Regions from separate parts of the Halomonas sp. BC1 genome, predicted to be linked through region 3. Evidence: predicted binding sites of a transcription regulator. Region 3 holds the regulator's gene; each other region holds the start of a gene.
What was found. Region 3 encodes LexA, which represses DNA repair genes until DNA is damaged. Its sites were predicted from a motif close to TACTGTNTANNTANACAGTA; they were not measured.

Region 1: B7L72_RS15360 (S24 family peptidase) is a predicted target of LexA. The motif match lies at 3,560-3,579, and genes of this name have one in related genera.
Region 2: recN (DNA repair protein RecN) is a predicted target of LexA. The motif match lies at 2,336-2,355, and genes of this name have one in related genera.
Region 4: uvrD (DNA helicase II) is a predicted target of LexA. The motif match lies at 1,816-1,835, and genes of this name have one in related genera.

The regions. Positions count from the first base shown of each region.
Region 1 covers NZ_LFGS01000019.1:285,334-290,286, forward strand. The annotation lists gene oadA (sodium-extruding oxaloacetate decarboxylase subunit alpha) at 1-957, shown strand, start outside; gene B7L72_RS15350 (sodium ion-translocating decarboxylase subunit beta) at 968-2,290, shown strand; gene B7L72_RS15355 (IMPACT family protein) at 2,395-3,012, opposite strand; gene B7L72_RS15360 (S24 family peptidase) at 3,042-3,461, opposite strand; gene ccmA (cytochrome c biogenesis heme-transporting ATPase CcmA) at 3,720-4,340, shown strand; partial or broken gene ccmB (heme exporter protein CcmB) at 4,477-4,953, shown strand, end outside.
Region 2 covers NZ_LFGS01000008.1:89,746-94,698, reverse strand. The annotation lists gene dnaK (molecular chaperone DnaK) at 1-1,421, opposite strand, end outside; gene grpE (nucleotide exchange factor GrpE) at 1,573-2,202, opposite strand; gene recN (DNA repair protein RecN) at 2,403-4,076, shown strand; gene fur (ferric iron uptake transcriptional regulator) at 4,228-4,680, opposite strand; gene B7L72_RS07705 (outer membrane protein assembly factor BamE) at 4,753-4,953, shown strand, end outside.
Region 3 covers NZ_LFGS01000005.1:170,191-175,143, reverse strand. The annotation lists gene nagZ (beta-N-acetylhexosaminidase) at 1-607, opposite strand, end outside; gene B7L72_RS05455 (L,D-transpeptidase) at 684-1,199, opposite strand; gene B7L72_RS05450 (TetR/AcrR family transcriptional regulator) at 1,177-1,863, opposite strand; gene lexA (transcriptional repressor LexA) at 2,088-2,756, shown strand; gene B7L72_RS05440 (energy-coupling factor ABC transporter permease) at 2,791-3,462, opposite strand; gene purU (formyltetrahydrofolate deformylase) at 3,486-4,340, opposite strand; gene B7L72_RS05430 (ribonuclease J) at 4,616-4,953, shown strand, end outside.
Region 4 covers NZ_LFGS01000017.1:63,506-68,458, forward strand. The annotation lists gene B7L72_RS13355 (sodium-dependent transporter) at 1-350, shown strand, start outside; gene B7L72_RS13360 (PA3496 family putative envelope integrity protein) at 445-663, opposite strand; gene hexR (transcriptional regulator HexR) at 917-1,771, shown strand; gene uvrD (DNA helicase II) at 1,887-4,085, shown strand; gene B7L72_RS13375 (TRAP transporter substrate-binding protein) at 4,211-4,953, shown strand, end outside.

The DNA of each region.
Region 1 (4,953 bases), on a different contig from region 3:
CGGGGGATCGACTCACGCATTCTGGTGGCGCAAGTGCCGGGCGGCATGCTGACCAACATGGAGAGCCAGCTGAAAGAGCAGGGCGCTGGCGACAAGCTCGATGACGTGCTGAGTGAAATTCCGCGTGTGCGTGAAGACCTGGGATTCATCCCGCTGGTAACGCCGACCTCGCAGATCGTGGGCACCCAGGCTGTGATGAACGTCATGATGGGCGAGCGCTACAAGTCGATTTCCAAGGAGGTCCAGGCGCTGTTGAAAGGTGAATACGGCTCAGCGCCTGCCCCCTTCAATGTGGAGCTGCAAAAGCGCGTGCTGGAAGGTGGCGAGCCGATCACTTGCCGCCCTGCGGACAACCTGTCACCGGAAATGGAGCGCCTGGCCGCGGAACTGAAAGAGAAAGCCAGTGCCGACAAGCTGCGCCTGGCAGAAGGCGAGCGGCAGGTGGATGACGTGCTGACCTACGCGCTCTTCCCGCAGATTGGCCTGAAGTTCCTCAAGAACCGTGACAACAAGGAAGCCTTCGAGCCCGCGCCACAAGCAGCAACAAACGCGGCCGTGCCTGCCAAGGCAGAACCGGCGGTACCTGCCACCGTGGTCAACAGCGGCCCGGAAACCTATACCGTCAAGCTCAACGGCAAGGCCTATGTGGTCGAGGTGGCCCAGGGCGGCGATATTGGCGAGATCAAGGAGCAGGCTGCCGCCAGTGGAGGCGCTAGTGCTGGAGCGGCAGAAAGCGCTGGAGGAAGCGGTGAAAGTATCGATGCGCCGCTGGCAGGCAACATCTTCAAGGTCAACGTACGCCCTGGCGATCAGGTGGCCGAGGGCGATGTGGTGATCATTCTCGAAGCCATGAAGATGGAGACCGAGGTGCGTGCCAGCAGCGCCGGAACGGTGTCCAAAGTCAATGTCAGCGAGGGCGATAGCGTCGCCGTTGGCGATGCGCTGATCGAGCTTTAAGGGCACCGGTATGGAAAAACTAATCACCTTATGGGAAGGCTCCGGGCTTTATAACCTGCAGCCTGGTCAGGCGGTCATGGTACTGGTAGGGCTGGGGCTTCTTTACCTGGCGATCTACAAGAAGTTTGAGCCTTTGCTGCTGGTGCCCATCGGCTTTGGCGGCATTCTGGCCAATATCCCGGAAGCGGGATTGGCCATTTCAGCGCTCGATCAAGCCATCGAAGTGGCCAGGCCCGCCGTGCTACAGCAGATGGCGGCTGCACTGGGCGTCACGCTGGACCCGTTGTCAGGTGTTGAGGGGTGGCGCGAAGTGCTGAAAGCCGTCGCTCACGACACGGCAGCCTACGACCAGCTACGCGCCGCCAAGGACATTGCCTTGGGGGCAGGCTACAGCGATGGTGTGCTGTATAGCTTCTATAGCGTTGCCATTGCCTCGGGCATTGCGCCGCTGCTCATTTTCATGGGCGTGGGGGCCATGACCGATTTTGGCCCCCTGCTGGCCAATCCGCGTACGCTGTTTTTGGGCGCGGCGGCTCAGTTCGGGATTTTTGCTACGCTGTTTGGGGCGGTGCTGCTTACCTCTCTGGGCGTCATGGACTTTTCGCTCAATCAGGCGGCCGCCATCGGCATCATCGGCGGGGCGGACGGGCCGACGTCGATCTATGTGTCCAGCATGTTGGCGCCAGAACTGCTGGGTGCCATTGCCGTGGCGGCCTATGCCTACATGGCACTGGTGCCGCTCATCCAGCCACCCATCATGCGGCTGTTGACCACCGAAAAAGAGCGCAAGATTGCCATGACGCAACTGCGTCCGGTCTCCAAGCTGGAGAAGGTGATCTTCCCGCTGATGCTGCTGATTGCCGTGGCGCTGTTCCTGCCTGACGCTGCGCCACTGCTGGGCATGTTCTGCTTTGGTAACCTGATGCGTGAATGTGGCGTGGTGGAGCGACTGTCGGATACTGCGCAGAATGCGCTGATCAATATCGTGACCATCATTCTCGGCCTGTCCGTGGGTTCCAAGCTCATGGCCGAGAGCTTCTTGAGCTTCGAAACGCTGGGCATTCTAGGGCTGGGCATGGTTGCCTTCGCTATCGGCACGGCAGCAGGCGTGTTGATGGCAAAGCTCATGAACATGGTCAGCAGGATGCCCATCAACCCGTTGATTGGCGCGGCTGGCGTCTCGGCGGTGCCGATGGCCGCACGGGTCGCCAACAAGGTAGGCCTGGAGGCAAATCCGCATAACTTCCTGCTGATGCACGCCATGGGGCCGAACGTGGCCGGGGTGATTGGCTCGGCGGTGGCCGCCGGGGTCATGATCAAGTACCTGGGATAGAGCTGGTACTTATAGATAGAACGGGTACTTGGCGATAGAACTGGGCTGAACCCGAGTCTGAGCTGTGTCACGGCTTGCCGAGCCTTCATCGGCAGGCCGTGAACTTACAGTGCTTCGAATGCCACGGCCGTTTTCAGGCGATTCTCCAGACCGCTGATATCCAGCGCCACGTCGCTGGGCCAGCCGATGGTCAGGCACACGCCATGCCCATCGTACTCAGCCTGTTCCACAGGCAGTTCCTGCTCTTCACACCAGGCTCGGGCCTGCGCTTCATGGGCGAAGCCTACACGTAACCGGTAGCTGTCGCGCTCGATCACCTCCCGGGTAGGCAGTGTTTCCAGCGCCGCGTTGACGGCCTGGGCGTAGGCTCTGGCCAACCCACCGGTGCCCAGCTTGGTACCGCCAAAGTAGCGAATGACCACGCAACCCACTTCCCCTAGCTGGCTACCTTGCAGCGCCTGAAACATGGGCCGTCCCGCCGTGCCGCCGGGCTCGCCGTCATCCGAAAAGCCAATGCGGGTCTGCTCCCCCGGTGGGCCAGCGATAAAGGCGGTGCAGTGGTGGCTGGCATTGGGGTGGGCGATTTTGGCGGCCTGGAGCAGGGCATCGAAGGCGCTGGTGCTGGGGGCGTGGCATAGCCAGGTCAGAAACTGGCTTTTCTCTACCTCGGTCTCGGTGGAGTGCCACGCCTCGGGGGCAATGTCGGGAACGTGGTAACGCAAGCAGGACTCCTGGCCAACATGAGCGCGAATCAGTGGTGCCGAGTCTGCCGGGTGTGGTGCGCCACGCCCATGACCATGCCCAGCACCTGGATGTCGCCATTATGCAGGAATAGCGCGGGCACTGCTGTATCTTCGGGGCACAAGTGCACCCCCAGGCGGGTAATCGATAAATGGCTCAAGGGAAGCTGGCGATCGTTGATGGTCAGGGTGGCCGTTTCCTGCTGGGTGTCGTGCTGATGGCGATGAATGATGAGCAGATCACCGTCGAAGAGCTGGCTGGCCTGCAAGCGGTCGCCGCGAATGCGTAGGGCATAGGTGTTGTGCCGGGTCACTTGACCGTCCTGGTTTACCTGGCGGTGGGGAGAGGCAAGGCGCTGACGCACGTTAGACGGTGGCAGCGGTTGAGAAGGTACGTGAGACGTTATCTGGGGGGCGAGGCAGATCGTCATTGTGTTCTCCCATGCAGCGCCTGTGCCAAGGCGGTCGAGTGAGCGAATGGATAGGCGTGGCTGAAGAGGTGTCTATCCATACAGTGGTTACAGTATAATCCTGTTTTTGCATACAGTGCTAGTACTGTTTGAAGCGTGGGTTTTGTGGCGAGGGCTTGAGCTGTGTCATGCTGCGACCCCAGGCCGCAGAGCGTGACTGGCGAGAAAGCGCCTTTCCGTGTAGAGTTCGACCCAAAATTAATGCGTCTGGAGAGTCTCTTGAGCCTGTGCCTGCAAGCCCGACAACTGGCCTGTGAACGCGATGATCGTTGGCTATTTGAAGGACTTGACCTCGACATCAAGGGCGGCGAGATCGTCCGTATCGAAGGCCCCAACGGCAGTGGTAAAACCACGTTGTTGAAGATCCTCTCCGGCCAACTGACCGACTACCGTGGCGAGCTATTCTGGAACGGTGCCCCCATGCACCAGACCCGTGAACATTTTCTCGCAAACCTACTCTATCTAGGGCACGCCCCCGGCGTTAAAGCGGGCCTCACGCCATTGGAAAATTTGGCGTGGTATCAAGCGCTCAATGGCGAAAAGGGCAGCGATCAACAGCGTGAGCAAGCGCTGTTCGAGGTTGGTCTGGCGGGCTTTGAAGATGTCCCGGCAGGACAGCTTTCCGCTGGTCAGCAGCGGCGTATTGCCTTGGCAAGGTTGACGCTGACCCCGCGCGCGCTATGGGTCCTGGATGAGCCTTTCACGGCGATTGACCGCCACGGTGTCATGGCGTTGGAAGCGCAGCTGGTCGCACATGCTCAGTCTGGCGGCTGTGTTCTGGTGACGACCCACCATGCACTGACCGAATCATCGGTGCTGAGACGTATTCAGCTGGGGTAAAAAGGAGTCAGCGTTGCAACGTTCACACGCTCTATCTTCACACGCCCTGTCGAGTGCCCCTGAGGTGGTCCTGCATACCCCGCAGGGGGGGCTTGGAGTGGCCATTCATGCCACGCTCAAGCGCGACCTGACGCTGATGTTGCGGCGCAAGGGTGAGGTGCTGAACCCGCTGGTGTTCTTTGCACTGGTCATCACGCTGTTTCCCATTGGCATCTCGCCTGACCCTGTCTTGCTGGCCAGCATTGCGCCGGGACTGCTGTGGGTAGCGGCGTTGCTGGCGGCCCTGCTGTCGCTGGATAGCCTGTTTCGCAGCGATTACGAAGACGGCAGCCTGGAGCAGCTGCTGTTGGCCCCTCAGCCGCTGGCGGCGCTGGGGCTTGCCAAGGTGGCCGTGCATTGGCTGTTGACCGGGCTGCCGCTAGCGCTGATGGCGCCGGTGTTGGGCATCATGCTGTCGCTACCAGCAGGCAGCTACGGGGTGCTGGCGCTGTCGTTGGCGCTGGGCACCGCGAGCCTGAGCCTGATAGGGGCCATTGGCGCGGCGCTGACCGTGGGGCTGGCCAAGGGCGGGGTACTGCTGTCCCTGCTGGTACTGCCGCTGTATATCCCGGTT
Region 2 (4,953 bases), on a different contig from region 3:
ACTTCGATTTGCGGTACGCCACGCGGTGCCGGCGGAATGTCGGAGAGGTCGAAACGACCCAGCGACTTGTTCTGCGACACTTGCTTGCGCTCGCCCTGCACGACGTGAATGGTCACCGCCGTCTGGTTGTCATCCGCCGTCGAGAAGGTTTGAGTCTTCTTGGTGGGGATGGTGGTGTTCTTGTCGATCAGCGGCGTCATGACGCCACCCATGGTTTCGATACCCAGGGTCAACGGCGTGACGTCCAGCAGCAGAACGTCTTTCACGTCGCCGCCCAGTACGCCACCCTGAATTGCGGCACCTACGGCGACGGCTTCATCGGGATTGACGTCTTTACGGGCTTCTTTACCGAAGAAGTCTGCCGCTTTCTTCTGAACCATCGGCATGCGAGTCTGGCCGCCGACCAGGATCACTTCGTCGATTTCAGACGCGGACAGGCCAGCATCTTTCAGAGCCGTTTTGCATGGCTCGAGAGAGCGCTGCACCAGGTCTTCTACCAGCGACTCCAGCTTGGCACGAGTCACCTTGACGTTCAGGTGTTTCGGGCCTGTGTTGTCTGCCGTGATGTACGGCAGGTTGACGTCGGTCTGCTGAGCGCTGGAAAGCTCGATCTTGGCTTTCTCGGCGGCTTCCTTCAGGCGCTGCATGGCCAGGTTGTCGCCCGACAGATCAATGCCGCTGTCGGTTTTAAACTGGTCGACCAGGTAGTTGATCAGCGCCAGGTCGAAATCTTCACCGCCCAGGAAGGTGTCACCGTTGGTGGCCAGTACTTCGAACTGGGTTTCACCGTCAACGTCGGCGACTTCGATGATGGAGATATCGAAGGTACCGCCGCCCAGGTCGTAGACCGCGATGGTCTTGTCACCACGCGACTTGTCCATGCCGTAGGCAAGCGCTGCGGCAGTCGGCTCGTTGATGATGCGCTTGACGTCCAGACCGGCAATACGGCCCGCATCCTTGGTGGCCTGACGCTGGCTGTCGTTGAAGTAGGCCGGTACGGTGATGACCGCTTCGGTCACCGGCTCGCCGAGGTAGTCTTCGGCGGTCTTCTTCATCTTCTTCAGCACTTCGGCGCTGACCTGCGGGGGAGCCATCTTCTTGCCTTTGACTTCTACCCACGCGTCACCGTTGTCGGCTTCGGCAATCTTGTACGGCACCATCTTGATGTCTTTTTGAACGACGTCGTCCTTGAAACGACGACCGATCAGACGCTTGATGGCGTAAAGGGTGTTTTCCGGGTTGGTCACGGCCTGACGCTTGGCCGCCTGACCTACCAGGGTTTCGCCGTCATCGGTGTAGGCAATGATGGAAGGCGTGGTACGACCGCCTTCGGCGTTTTCAATGACTTTAGCGCTGTCACCATCGAGCACGGCTACACAAGAGTTTGTGGTGCCCAGGTCGATACCAATAATGCGTCCCATAGCAAAAACCTCGAATTCGGTTGAAACAAAAAACTAGTGGTTTACGCCGTCAAAACTGTTTAAGGCGTTTGCGAGCATTCTCGCGGGTTGCCCTTTATTTGGGGGCCGGCTGGCGCATTTCAAGGGCTTTTTTCTGCAATGCGTCATCGGATTAACCGGCTTTCTGGCTGACCACCACCATCGCGGGACGCACCAGACGGCCATTCAGGGAGTAGCCCTTCTGCATGACGTCCATTACCGTATTGGGCTCCAGCTCGGGATTGGGCACCATGGCCATGGCTTCATGCATCTGCGGGTCGAAGGGCTCGCCCTGGGGCTCGATGCTTTCGACGCCAAACTTGGCCAGCACGTCCAGCTGCATCTTCAGGGTCATGGAGACGCCTTCGCGATGCACGTCGGAAGCGTCTTGCTGCATGCTTTCCAGGGCTTTCTCCAGGCTGTCCACCACGGGCAGCAGCTCCTTGACGAACTTCTCCAGCGCAAACTTGCGCGCCTTCTCGGCCTCTTGCTCGGCGCGACGGCGCACGTTCTGTGCTTCAGCGGCGGCGCGCAGGGCCTGGTCCTTGGCCTGGGCCAGGCTCTGCTCCAGCTCTTCTACCCGGGCGGCCAGCACGTCGGCTTCAGGGTTACCTATGTTTGCGTCCGCCACCGGCTCGTCGTCGATCAGCCCTTCCAGCTCACCTTCTACCAGGCGCTCTTCTGCCGTTGGCTCCGTGACTTCGGCTTCCTGCTCCTGACGCGCCAGCTCTTCATCCAACGGGGTTTGCGGTTCTTTAGCCATGCCTTGCTCCTGAAATACGTAGCGGTGCCGTTGGCGGCCACCTGAGTTGATTCGCGGGATTTAGACCACGGATAAAAGCTATATGGGGGCCATCGAAGCCATCTCAAGAGGGGCATTGAAGTGAGTTATCGACTACTGTATAAAACAACAATTATTGGATAAGTATCCAGCACTCGGGATGCACCGCCTCAGGAGGCCTCATGCTGACACAGCTAGCGATCCAGGATTACGCGATTGTTGACCGCCTTGAACTCGACCTCAGCCGTGGCATGACCGCCATCACGGGGGAAACCGGGGCGGGTAAATCCATACTGCTGGGCGCGCTAGGGCTCTGCCTGGGCGAGCGCGCCGACGCAGGCAGCGTGCGCCACGGCTGCGAGCGCACCGACCTTTCCGCCCGCTTCGACATTCAACACCTGCCCGCCGCCATCGAGTGGCTGCAGGCCCGGGAACTGCCTACCGACGAGTGCCTGTTACGCCGCGTCGTTACCGCCAGCGGGCGCTCCAAAGCATGGATCAACGGCCACCCGGCCACCATTGCCGACCTGAAATCGCTGGGCGAACAGCTGATTCAAATTCATGGCCAGCACGCCCACCAGGCGCTCATGCGCGAAGAAACCCACCTGGCGCTACTGGATGACTACGCCGGGCTTCGTGAGCGCAGCCAGCAGCTGGCCGAGACTTACCGTGAATGGCGCAATGCCCGTCGTCGGTTGAAAAAGCTCAGTGAAGAGGGCAGCGAGGTAGAGGCCAAGCGCCAGCTGCTGCGCTATCAGGTGGAAGAGCTCGACCAGCTGGGCCTCGCCGAAGGCGAACTGCAAACCCTGGAAGAAGAGCAACACACGCTGGCCCACGCGGAAGAGACCCTGCGAGAAACCCAGTTTGCCGCCGACTGCTGTGAAAACGATGAGGGCGGTGCGCTGTCGTTGCTGAACCAGGCCTACGCACACTTGAGCGCCCTGCCCGGCAGCGATAAGGGCACGCTGGCCAACACCCTGGCCATGCTCAGCGATGCGCGCATTCAGGTAGAAGAAGCCGCCAGCGAGCTGCAGCGCCTGGCCAGCACCACCGAACTGGACCCCGAGCGACTGGCCTGGGTCGAGGAGCGCATGGGCGACGTGCACCGCATTGCGCGCAAGCACCATGTCGCCCCGGAAGAAATCTGCGCCCTGCATGCCCAGCTACGTCAGGAAGTGGCGCAACTGGAAGCCAGTGACGATGACCTGGAAGCCCTGAGCAGCCAGGTGGCCGACTACCGGGAGCGCTACCGCAGCAATGCCAAGCTGCTCAGTGAAGCTCGCCAAAAGGCGGCGGTGCGGCTAGGCAAGGAAGTTCAGCAGCAGCTGGCCTTTCTGGCCATGGGCAAGGCGCGTTTCGATGTCGACGTTACCCCTCGCGACACGCCCACCCCAGAAGGGCTGGATCACGTCCAGTTCCTGATCAGCGCCAACCCTGGCCAGCCTGCGCGCCCGCTGGCGAAAGTGGCATCCGGCGGTGAACTGTCGCGTATCAGTTTGGCCATTCAGGTCGTGGCGGCCTCGCACTCTACCATTCCCAGCCTGGTCTTCGATGAAGTGGACGTGGGCATTTCCGGTGCGACGGCCGAAATCGTCGGCCAGCTGCTGCGCAAGCTGGGCGAAAACGGCCAGGTGATGACCGTGACCCACCTGCCGCAGGTGGCCGCCCAGGCACATCAGCATCTGCACATCGAAAAACGCGCCAAACGCGATACCACTCTGACCCATATGGCACTGCTGGATGAGCGAGGCCGCATCAGCGAGCTGGCCCGCATGCTGGGCGGAGTCACGCTTTCCGACCAGACCCTGGCCCATGCCCGTGAGATGCTGCACGCCAGCCAGCGCCCTCCTCACTAGGCTCAACCAAACTCAACCAAACTCACGCCAAGCCTTTGCCCTTCGCCGGGTGAAGGCAGCGCCTTTCATCCACATCTTGCCTAAAAAAACGCCCCTGGGGCGCCAGACAGTCATCTCTGGCACCCCAGGGGCGTTTTCATGTAGCAGCGGACTACTTGCGGTTCGTGGGGCCACTGTCCTGGCGCGTGACGTCCGACCCACGGGGGCGTACGTACAGCACCAGAGCGTGGTCCACTAGCTCGTAGCCGTGCTCTTCGGCGATCTCTTGCTGGCGACGCTCGATGATGTCATCGACGAACTCGATGATTTCACCGCTTTCCAGACACACCATGTGGTCATGGTGGTCTTCTTGGGTCATCTCGAAGACCGCATGGCCACCGTCGAAATTGTGACGAATCACAAGGCCTGCCGACTCGAACTGAGTCAGCACGCGGTAGACGGTCGCCAGACCAACATCCTCGCCCGCATCAATCAGTGTTTTATACACTTCTTCTGCGCTAAGGTGGTGTTGGCCCGAAGCATTTTCGAGAATCTGCAGGATCTTGACGCGCGGCAGGGTCACTTTCAGCCCGGCTTTGCGTAGTTCATGGTTCTGATCGGCCATGGTTGCTCTTCGCAGTAACAGGTTAGGTCGGGTATCATCGACCGAAACCACGATAGTGAAGAACAGGCTCAAATGCAAAAATTGACTCGTATCATTACTCTTTCCGTTGCCCTGACCGTCGTTAGCGGCTGCAGTTACGTCGGCGTGTACAAGCGCGACATCCCTCAGGGCAACCTGGTCACCCAGGAGATGGTCAGCCAGCTCCAGCCGGGCATGACCCAGGAACAGGTTACCTATGTGATGGGCAGGCCGCTGCTGGAAGCGCCCTTCGAT
Region 3 (4,953 bases):
AGGGCACCAGGTCGTGCTCCATGATGGCCGAGAGCGGACGTTCATCCACCGGCAGGGCGGTGTGCGAATCGGCCCCCACACCGCCGTGGCCGGGAAAGTGCTTGCCCACAGCTGCCATTCCCGCCTCATGCAATCCGTGCACGAAGGCTTGCCCCAGCAAGGCAACGTGCTGTGGGTCTCGGCTGAAGCTGCGGTCACCAATCACGCTGGAAATACCGCTATCCACATCCAGTACGGGAGCAAAGCTGATGTCCAGGCCACAGGCGGCCATTTCCATGCCCAGCAGCCAGCCGGCATCCTTGGCCAGCATCAGCCCCACTGCTTGGTCATCGGCGAAGACATCGCCAATGCGGGCCATCGGCGGCATGCGCGTCACGCCTTGCCGGATACGCTGAACCCGCCCACCTTCCTGATCGATGGCCAACAGCAGGTCACCTCGCACCCCGCGGATGCTGTCGCACAGTTCGCGCACTTGGGTGGCGCTTTCCACATTACGGGCAAACAGAATGACACCGCCGACCGCAGGATTCTTCAGCAGGCGCTTGTCTTCCTTGCTCAGAGTCTGGCCTTCCAGGTCGAGCATGACCGGGCCTAAAGGTTGAGTCATCGTACTGGATCCAGAAAAAAGGGCGTCATTCTAGACCACCCGTGTGAGCTTTCAAAATGAGCAACACCATGTCACGTCAATGCAGCCATACCGGCGTGCCCGGCGGCGCCTGCTGAAACAGCCAGAGGAGGTCGGCATTGCACAGTCGCACGCAGCCATGGGAAACGGCAACGCCCATGGGCTGATCAGGGGGAGTACCGTGCAGGTAGATGTAGCGACGCTGGGAATCGACACGGCCACCGCGATTGATACCGCGCTCCAGGCCACACAGCCACAGTATGCGGGTCAAGATCCAGTCGCGCTCGGGGAAGACGGCTGCCAAACCGGCAGAGTAGACTTCTCCGGTCCAGCGACGACCACGAAAGACCGCATCCTCAGGCAGCCCATCGCCAATGGCTGCCCGCACGTAGTGCCAGCCCAGTGGCGTACGGCCACTGCCCTCCTCTTGCCCCACGCCGGCCTTGCCCGTTGAAACGGCGCATTCGTGCTTTAGCTCGCTCCCCTGCCACCAGCGCAGGCGTTGGGCCTGGGTGTCGATTTCCATCCAGCCACCTTCAGCGGGCGGCAGGTCAGCCAATCTGGGCGTTTGCATGAAGCTTCTCATTCACGGTTGCTGCAGGCAACGGCATTGGCGCGCTCATGGCGGCCACCACGACGGGACGCAGACGCCGGATCAAGTCGCGCACGGTTACCTGCTCCTGATAATCCTTGGCAGCAATATCACGTAGCGCATCCAGCCCCGACAGCGTAAAGATCACCGTGCCCAGCATGAAGTGTAGCCGCCAGAAGCGCTCTGCATCCGGCAGCTCGGGGGTCGCCCGGCGCACCAGCTCGGTGAAGCGTGTGAAAACATCGCCATACTGCTGCTGGATGTAGCGCCGCAAGTGCCCTTGCGCCTGGCTGTAGGCCAGCCCCAGCAGCCGCATGAACACTTTCAGACTGTGGCGCTCGGCAGGCACGGTCAGTACCGTGGTAGCCATGGTTTCCAGCAGCACCTCCAGAGGAATGGGCTGACCTTCATAGCGCGCTTCCAGCTCATCCAGGGCGGTGTGGAAGCGCTCGGAGAACGGGTCAAGGTAGCGGGCAAACACCGCCTGTATCAGCGCTTTCTTCGACCCGAAGTGATAATTGACGGCAGCAAGGTTGACCCGCGCTTTGCTGGTGATATTGCGCAGTGATGTTTCGGCAAACCCCCGCTCTGCAAAGAGCACCTCTGCCGTATCCAAAATACGTGTGACCGTATCCGACTGGGCCATAGCGCCCTCCCAAAACAGGTGTTTAAAACATGGCGATCGCGTTGGCGAATAGTATGCCATTCCCCCTGCTGGCTCAAACGATTATCCCGCTCAAGGTTCAGGCCACGCGCCCCAGTACGGATTGCAACTCATCATGTACTGGACAGAGCAACATACTGTACACTTAAACACATACTGATTTTACGGACATGTAGCGACTGTCTTTTCACTGTTTGGAGTCTGATATGTCACGCCCACTCACCGCACGCCAGCAGCATGTATATGATTTTATCGTGAAGACCATGGGCGAGCTTGGCTACCCCCCTACCCGCGCCGAAATCGCCAAGGCGCTGGGCTTTCGCTCACCCAACGCCGCTGAAGAGCATCTGCGCGCTCTGGAGCGCAAAGGTGCCATCCGCATCATCCGCAATACCTCCCGGGGCATACGCCTGCCCAACCAGGAGCCGCTCGACGCCACGCCCCCGGCAGCCGAGCCCGCCAACGATGCCACGTCCAACGGGCTGCCGGTGATTGGGGAAGTTGCTGCTGGCAGTCCCATTCTGGCAGCGGAGCATATCGACCGTTACTGCCCGCTCCCTGCAGAGTACTTCACCCCCAAGGCCGACTACCTGCTGCGGGTACGCGGCCTGTCGATGAAAGACGTGGGTATTCTGGAAGGCGACTTGCTGGCCGTGCATCGTACCGACCGCGTGCGTGACGGTCAGATCGTCGTCGCGCGCCTGGAAGACGAGGTCACGGTCAAGCGTTTTAAACGCCAGGGGCATCACGTCACGCTGCTCGCCGAGAACGAAGACTTCGCCCCCATCGAAATCGACCTGAGAACTCAACAGCTGGATATCGAAGGCGTCGGGGTAGGCGTCATCCGAGGCGGGAACGGCCAGGCCCTGGGCTAAAATACTGGGCCAGGGCACTGGACCAAGCCACCGCCTACTGCATATCGATGTAACGATGGTCGTTGAACGTGGCGACCCAGTGCGGGTGGTAGACCAACAGAATGCTCAGCAGCATGCCGGTGATGAAAGCTTCCGAGGGCATCAACAAGGGTAGAAAGCGGGCATACTCCTGAGCCAGGTAAATCGCTTCAGGATCGATGCCCGCCACCAGAATCAGCCCGACGGCCGCCAGCCCACCCCCTAGCGTCGCCAGCGCAGCACCGAAAAAACCGCAGGCAAACAGAAACACCATCAGGTTGTCCGGCAAGCGGCGATCCACGATACGCCATACCACCCCCGTGATCACGGCAGGCACCAGCCCCGTCACCAGCACGTTGGCCCCCAACAGTTCCCAGGCATTGCGCCCGATCAGCACCATCGCCACGTTGAGCAGCAGGTTGCTGATCAAGGCCAGGGGCACCTTGAACACCAGCGTCATCAGCACCGTAAACACCAGATGCAGAGTTAACCAATCGACCGCCTGAGCCCGCAGCTGCCACATCAGCATCACGGCCAGCGTCGCGGCCATCCAGCGATGCTGCAAACCGGTATCTTCCAGCAGCGGCTGCCAGGGGCGCTGCCACAGCACCCACCCCAGAGCACCTGCCGACACCAGCCAGGTAGCCAGCAGTGCCCAGGTGGCCAGCACGCTTTGTGCAAAGGACATGGCGCCCCTCCCCGGTGGGCGAGTTAGCTGAACACGACGGTCTTGTTACCGTGAATCAATACGCGGTCTTCCAGATGCCAGCGCAAGCCGCGGGCCAGCACGGCTTTTTCCACATCACGGCCAAAGCGAACCAAATCGGTGGGTGTATGGCAGTGGCTGACCCGGTGAATATCCTGCTCGATGATGGGGCCAGCATCCAGTTCTTCGGTCACGTAGTGGCAAGTGGCACCGATCAGCTTGACGCCCCGCTCATAGGCCTGGTGATAGGGCTTTGCCCCCGCAAAGGAAGGCAGGAAACTGTGATGAATATTGATGACGCGTCCGGCATAACGCTCGCACAGTGAAGGCGGCAGAATCTGCATGTACCGCGCCAGCACGACACAGTCAGCCCGGGCAGCATCGATCTGTGCCTGCACCTGCTCGAAAGCCGCCTGCTTGTTGGCCGGGTCCACCGGTACATGATGATAGGGAATGCCATACCACTCGGTGAGCGAGCGCATGTCGTCATGATTGGAGATGACGCCCACAATATCGCAATCCAGCTCGCCAGCCTGCCAGCGATACAGCAGGTCCACCAGGCAGTGGGATTCCCGGGAAACCATCAACACCACGCGGCGGCGCTTCTGGGTGTCTACCAGCGACCACTGCATGTCGAATTCGGCGGCGACGGGCTCGAATGCGGTGCGCAGCGCCTCGGCCGACATGCCCAGTGAATCGGCGAGAATTTCATAACGCATGAAAAAGCGCCCTGTTTCCAGATCGGAGTGCTGGCTGGCCTCGGTGATCGAGCCGCCCTGCTGGGCAATGAAGCTGGAAACACGCGCCACGATGCCCACCTGATCCGGGCACGACACAACTAAACGGTAATAATGAGACATCAATGAACACTCTTGCGTATGTAACGGCACGTTCGCTGGGTAGGCGCCTGCTCGCGGGCAAGCCTCACCAGGCGCATTAGTGTAACGCAAGCGCCACGGCTAAGCACCGTGGTGCAGTGCCACGATGATTGTTACGTGCCCCTCCCTTCCCGTATAGTTAAGGGACTATATTTCCAGGCTTTTCATGACTGATGCATCCACCACGCGTTCAACTTCGTCCCCGTCGCCGCCCGCCCCTGCACCTGCTTCCGCTAGGTGGATGCGGTGAAATTGGAATGAACCTTACGCTGTATGGATACGACGATCAGTGGATCGCCGTCGATTGCGGCATGATGATTCGTCAGGATCTGCCCAACTCGCCGCTGCAGGTACCCAACACCGACACCCTGCAAACCCTCGGTATCACCCCGGCGGCGCTGTTCATCACCCATGGTCATGAAGACCACATCGGCGCCGTGGCTTGGCTATGGCCGCGTTGGGGCTGCCCCATTTTTGCCACCCCGTTGGCCGCAGGCCTGCTGCGACATAAATTTGCCGAACACCAGCTGAGCAGCGCTGCCATCGAAATCATCGAACCCGGCGATGCGGTGGAGCGCGGTCCCTTCACCCTGCG
Region 4 (4,953 bases), on a different contig from region 3:
TGGTGGAAACCCTGGAAGAGCGCACGTCGATGTCACGTATCGTGGCCACATTGGTCAGCGGCGTGGCGGTATGGGCGCTGGGGGTTGCGGCACTGCTGTCGTTCAACGTGTGGGCGGACGTGCTGTTCTTTGGGCTGAACATCTTCGACCTGCTGGATACCTTCACCAGCAAGATCCTGCTGCCATTGACCGGCCTGGGTGCGATCGTGTTCTTCGCCTTCTGCCTGGATAAAGAAGAAGCGCGCAAGGAACTGAGGCTGGATGTCTACGACTACAGCCTGTGGAACCTGCTGGCCAAGTACGTTGCCCCTATCGGGGTCACGGTGGTTTTCCTGGCAGGCCTGTTCTGACTCGCCGCTGGGTCGGCAAGCTTAGCCTGTAGAGAAGGCGTTACCGTGGTGTAACGCTTTCTCGCCTTCCTTCACCAGCCTCTTCTTCGGCTGGCTAGTGCAGTTCGCTCTCTTGCGGGTCGTCATCGTCTGGCAAGGGAGCGATATCCCGTGACAGCTTCTGGAATTCCCGGTGCAGCTCGATGCCCCGACGCGCTCTCAGGCTACGTTGGGCGGCGCTGCGCCGACGTTGGGCATGCTCATCGACCTCCATACTCATGAATATGTCGAGCAATTCGCTTTTTACCGAGGTCATTCGTTCGACGTTTCTCATAATCGACGCTCCTCCAGGTGAGTTGCCTACGTCCACCTGCATCCGTGACGACTGATTTTTAAATGATGCAGTGCGGCACGTCACTTCTTACTATAACCTACTTGACAAAATGATGACGACTCTTGAAGAAATGGGTTAACGCCTTTTAAACGGCAGTACTCTCGTGAAGGACGCTGCCCCCGATGCAACACTCAGGCATACTGTGGTCTCTTTATGGCCGCACAAGCACGATCAAGAATTTAAGGAGCTGAACGTGAGCCGCGCCCTGTTCGATGAAATGAGACGCCGCATGGAGCATTTCCGTCGCTCCGAACAAAAGGTTGCGCGGTTCGTGCTGCGCAACCCCGATGAAGTCATTCACATGCGCATCGTGGACCTGGCCACCGAAGCAAAGGTGAGCGAGCCTACGGTGGTGCGCTTCTGCCGTGCGCTGGGCTGCAACGGCTTTCAGGATTTCAAGCTGCAGCTAGCCCAGATGCTGGCCAGCGGAAGCCAGTTCGCGCAGTTCTCGATGAACGACAGCGACTCGGTGGCCGAATTCTCCCATAGCATTTTCGACTCCACCGTGGGCACGCTGCTGTCGGTGCGCGACCGGCTCGATAACGATGCGCTGGGCAAGGCCGTCAATGCACTGGCCATGGCCAATCGCGTCGAGTTCTACGGCTTTGGCGCCTCCGGCGCGGTGGCCTTCGATGCTCAGCACAAGTTTTTCCGCCTGCAGATCTCGACCTCTGCCTACGCCGACCCGCACATGCAGAACATGTCGGCGGTGACCCTGCAAGAGGGCGACGTGGTGGTCGCCATCTCGCAGACAGGCCGAACCCGGGCGCTGGTAGCCAGCGTTCGCCTGGCCCGCGAAGCAGGCGCTACCGTGATCGGCCTGTGTCCCAGCGAATCGCCGCTGGCTCAGGAGGTCAGCCTGCCGCTGTTCATCGACGTGCACGAAGACACCGAGATCTACACCCCGCTCAGCTCGCGTATTGCCCACCTGGTGCTGATCGACGTGCTGGCGGTGGGCGTGGCCAAGACCCGGGGCCCCAAACTGGCCGAACAGTTGAAAGCGGTGAAGAAGAGCCTGACCACGCTGCGCTACCCGGAAGAGTCCTGAGCAACGGTTCTGATAAAGAGTCCTGAGCCAGCGTCCTGAAGACATGCTGTATGCACAGCCAGTGTGCTGGCTGTGCTAGACTGGTCGCCCCTTTTTTGAACCGGCAGCGGCTTATATGGACGACGTCACAGCGATACTCGATCATCTCAACCCGGCCCAGCGGGAAGCCGTCAGTGCGCCCCAGGGCAATCTTCTGGTACTGGCCGGCGCCGGTTCCGGCAAAACGCGTGTGCTGGTACACCGCATTGCCTGGCTGATGCAGGCCGAAGGGCTTTCCCCTTATGCGCTGCTGGCCGTCACGTTTACCAACAAGGCCGCCCGCGAAATGCGCACGCGTCTGGAAGCCCTGCTGGGCATCTCCATGCGCCATGTCTGGGTGGGTACCTTTCACTCGATCTCGCACCGGCTACTGCGCACCCATTGGCAGGATGCCCGTCTGCCCCAGCACTTTCAGATCATCGACTCCGATGACCAGCTGCGACTAATCAAGCGGCTGCTGAAAGATTACTCGATTGACGATGAGCGCTTCCCGCCACGCCAGGTGCAGGGGTTCATTTCTGGTTGCAAGGAAGAGGGCCTGCGACCCCATCAGGTGAACGTCAATGGCGATGCGTACCTCGCCCAGATGGTCGAGCTCTACGAGCGCTACCAGTTCACCTGCGAGCGAGGCGGGCTGGTGGATTTCGGTGAGCTACTGCTGCGCAGCCTGGAGCTGTTGCGCGACAACCCGCCGCTGCTGAACCACTATCGCGAGCGCTTTGGCCATGTGCTGGTGGACGAGTTTCAGGATACCAATACCCTGCAGTACGCCTGGCTCAAGCTGCTCACCGGCCAGCAGACCCCGATGACCGCCGTGGGCGATGACGACCAGTCCATTTACGGCTGGCGGGGCGCCAAGGTCGAGAACATTCGTCGCTTCGAAGAAGAGTTTCCCAACACTCATACCGTGCGCCTGGAGCAGAACTATCGCTCTACCAGCGCGATTCTGGAAGCGGCCAATACGCTGATCAGCCACAACAGCGAGCGTCTCGGCAAGAACCTATGGACCGATGGCGCCGAAGGCGAGCCTATCTCGGTGTATGCGGGGTTCAACGACCTCGAAGAGGCCCGCTATATCGTCGATACCATCAAGGAGAAGGTCAACGAAGGCTTCAACCGCCGGGACGTGGCCATCCTCTACCGTTCCAACGCCCAGTCGCGCCTGCTGGAAGAGACGCTGATTCGCCAGGGCATGCCCTATCGTATCTATGGCGGCCACCGCTTTTATGAGCGGCTGGAAATCAAGAACGCCCTGGCCTACCTGCGCTTGCTGCTCAACCGTGATGACGATGCCTCCCTGGAGCGCGTCATCAATGTGCCCACCCGAGGCATCGGCACGCGCACCGTGGAAATCGTCCGCCATCACGCCCGGGAGCAGAGCGTATCGCTGTGGCAAGCGCTGCACGACACCCTTCAGGATGGCACCTTGAGAGGCCGTGCAGGCAACGCCGTGCAGGCCTTTACCAACCTGATCGAGCAGCTGGACAACGACACGTCCGGGCTGCCGCTCCACGAGATCATCGACCACGTCACGGCACGCACCGGGCTGATCGAGCACCATCAAAGCGAGCGCGGTGAAAAAGGCCAGGCTCGGGTCGAGAACCTGGAAGAGCTGGTCAACGCGGCCCGGGCCTTTACCCATGGCGATGCCTTCGAGACCCCGGAAGCCGGAGAAGGCATGGCCGCGCTGGAAGCCTTCCTTTCGGAAGCCGCCCTCAACGCAGGCGACCATGAAGCCGAGGAGTTCGAAGACAGCGTGCAGCTGATGACCCTGCACTCGGCCAAGGGGCTGGAGTTCCCGGTGGTGTTCATTGCCGGGGTGGAAGAGGGGCTGTTTCCCCACAAGATGTCCGTGGAGGAGCCAGGCCGCCTGGAGGAGGAGCGCCGCCTCTGCTACGTGGGCGTGACGCGCGCCATGCAGAAGCTCTACCTGACCCACGCCGAGACTCGCCGCCTGCACGGCAAAGAGGTGTTTCCCCGCCCCTCCCGGTTTCTTCGTGAGCTGCCGCCTCACCTGCTGGAAGAAGTGCGTCTGCGCGGCCATGTCTCGCGCCCCGTGACCGCTTCACGGCCCAGCTTTGCCCAATCCAGCATCGAAAGCGACGGCGACCTGCCCGCCCTGCATGTCGGCCAGCGGGTGGGCCACCCGGTGTTCGGCGAAGGCATCATCCTGAACGCCGAAGGCGAAGGCGCTCGGGCGCGGGTACAGGTGAGCTTTGACGGCGAAGGCGTGAAGTGGCTGGTACTCGGGTTTGCCAAGCTCTCCCCCCTGTAACCCGTTGACCCGCCAGCAAGCGTGGGCACTTGCCCAATAAAACCTGCTTGGCGCATACTGGCAAGCGGACACTGCGCTCACTGCGCTTATAAAAAACATCCAATAATTTCGGAGTCATGCCCGCCATGCAACGCCGTCAATTCCTGAAAACCGCCGGCCTGGGTGCCGCCGGTGTCGCTGCTGCACCGTTCGTATCGACTGCCAGCGCCAGTGAAACCTATACCTGGGACATGGTGACTTCATGGCCCAAGAATTTCCCGGCTCTGGGCACCGGCGCCAATGACTTTGCTCGCCGTGTGGAAGAACTTTCCAACGGCCGTATGCGTATTCGGGTCCATGGCGCAGGCGAGCTGGTGCCTGCGCTGGAAGTCTTCGATGCCGTCGCCGCCGGCACCGCCGAGATGGGCCATTCCGCCTCTTACTACTGGCGTGGCAAAGTGGCCGCCTCCCAGTTCTTCACGGCGGTGCCGTTTGGCATGAACACCACCGAAATGAATGCCTGGTTGTACCATGGCGGTGGCCAGGAGCTGTGGGACGAGATCTACGCCAACCACAACCTCAAGCCCTTTGCCGTCGGCAACACCGGCACTCAGATGGCAGGCTGGTTCAAGAAAGAGATCAATTCGCTGGCCGACATGCAGGGCATTCGCCTGCGCCTGCCAGGCCTGGCCGGTGAAGCCATGAACGGTATCGGTGTCACCACCGTGAACATGCCGGGCTCCGAAATCTTCACTTCGCTGCAAACCGGTGTTCTGGATGCCGCCGACTGGGTAGGCCCCTACAACGACATGGCCTTCGGCCTGCATCAGGTGGCCGACTACTACTACACGTCGGTATGGAACGAGCCCACAGCGGCGCTGGAAGGCAC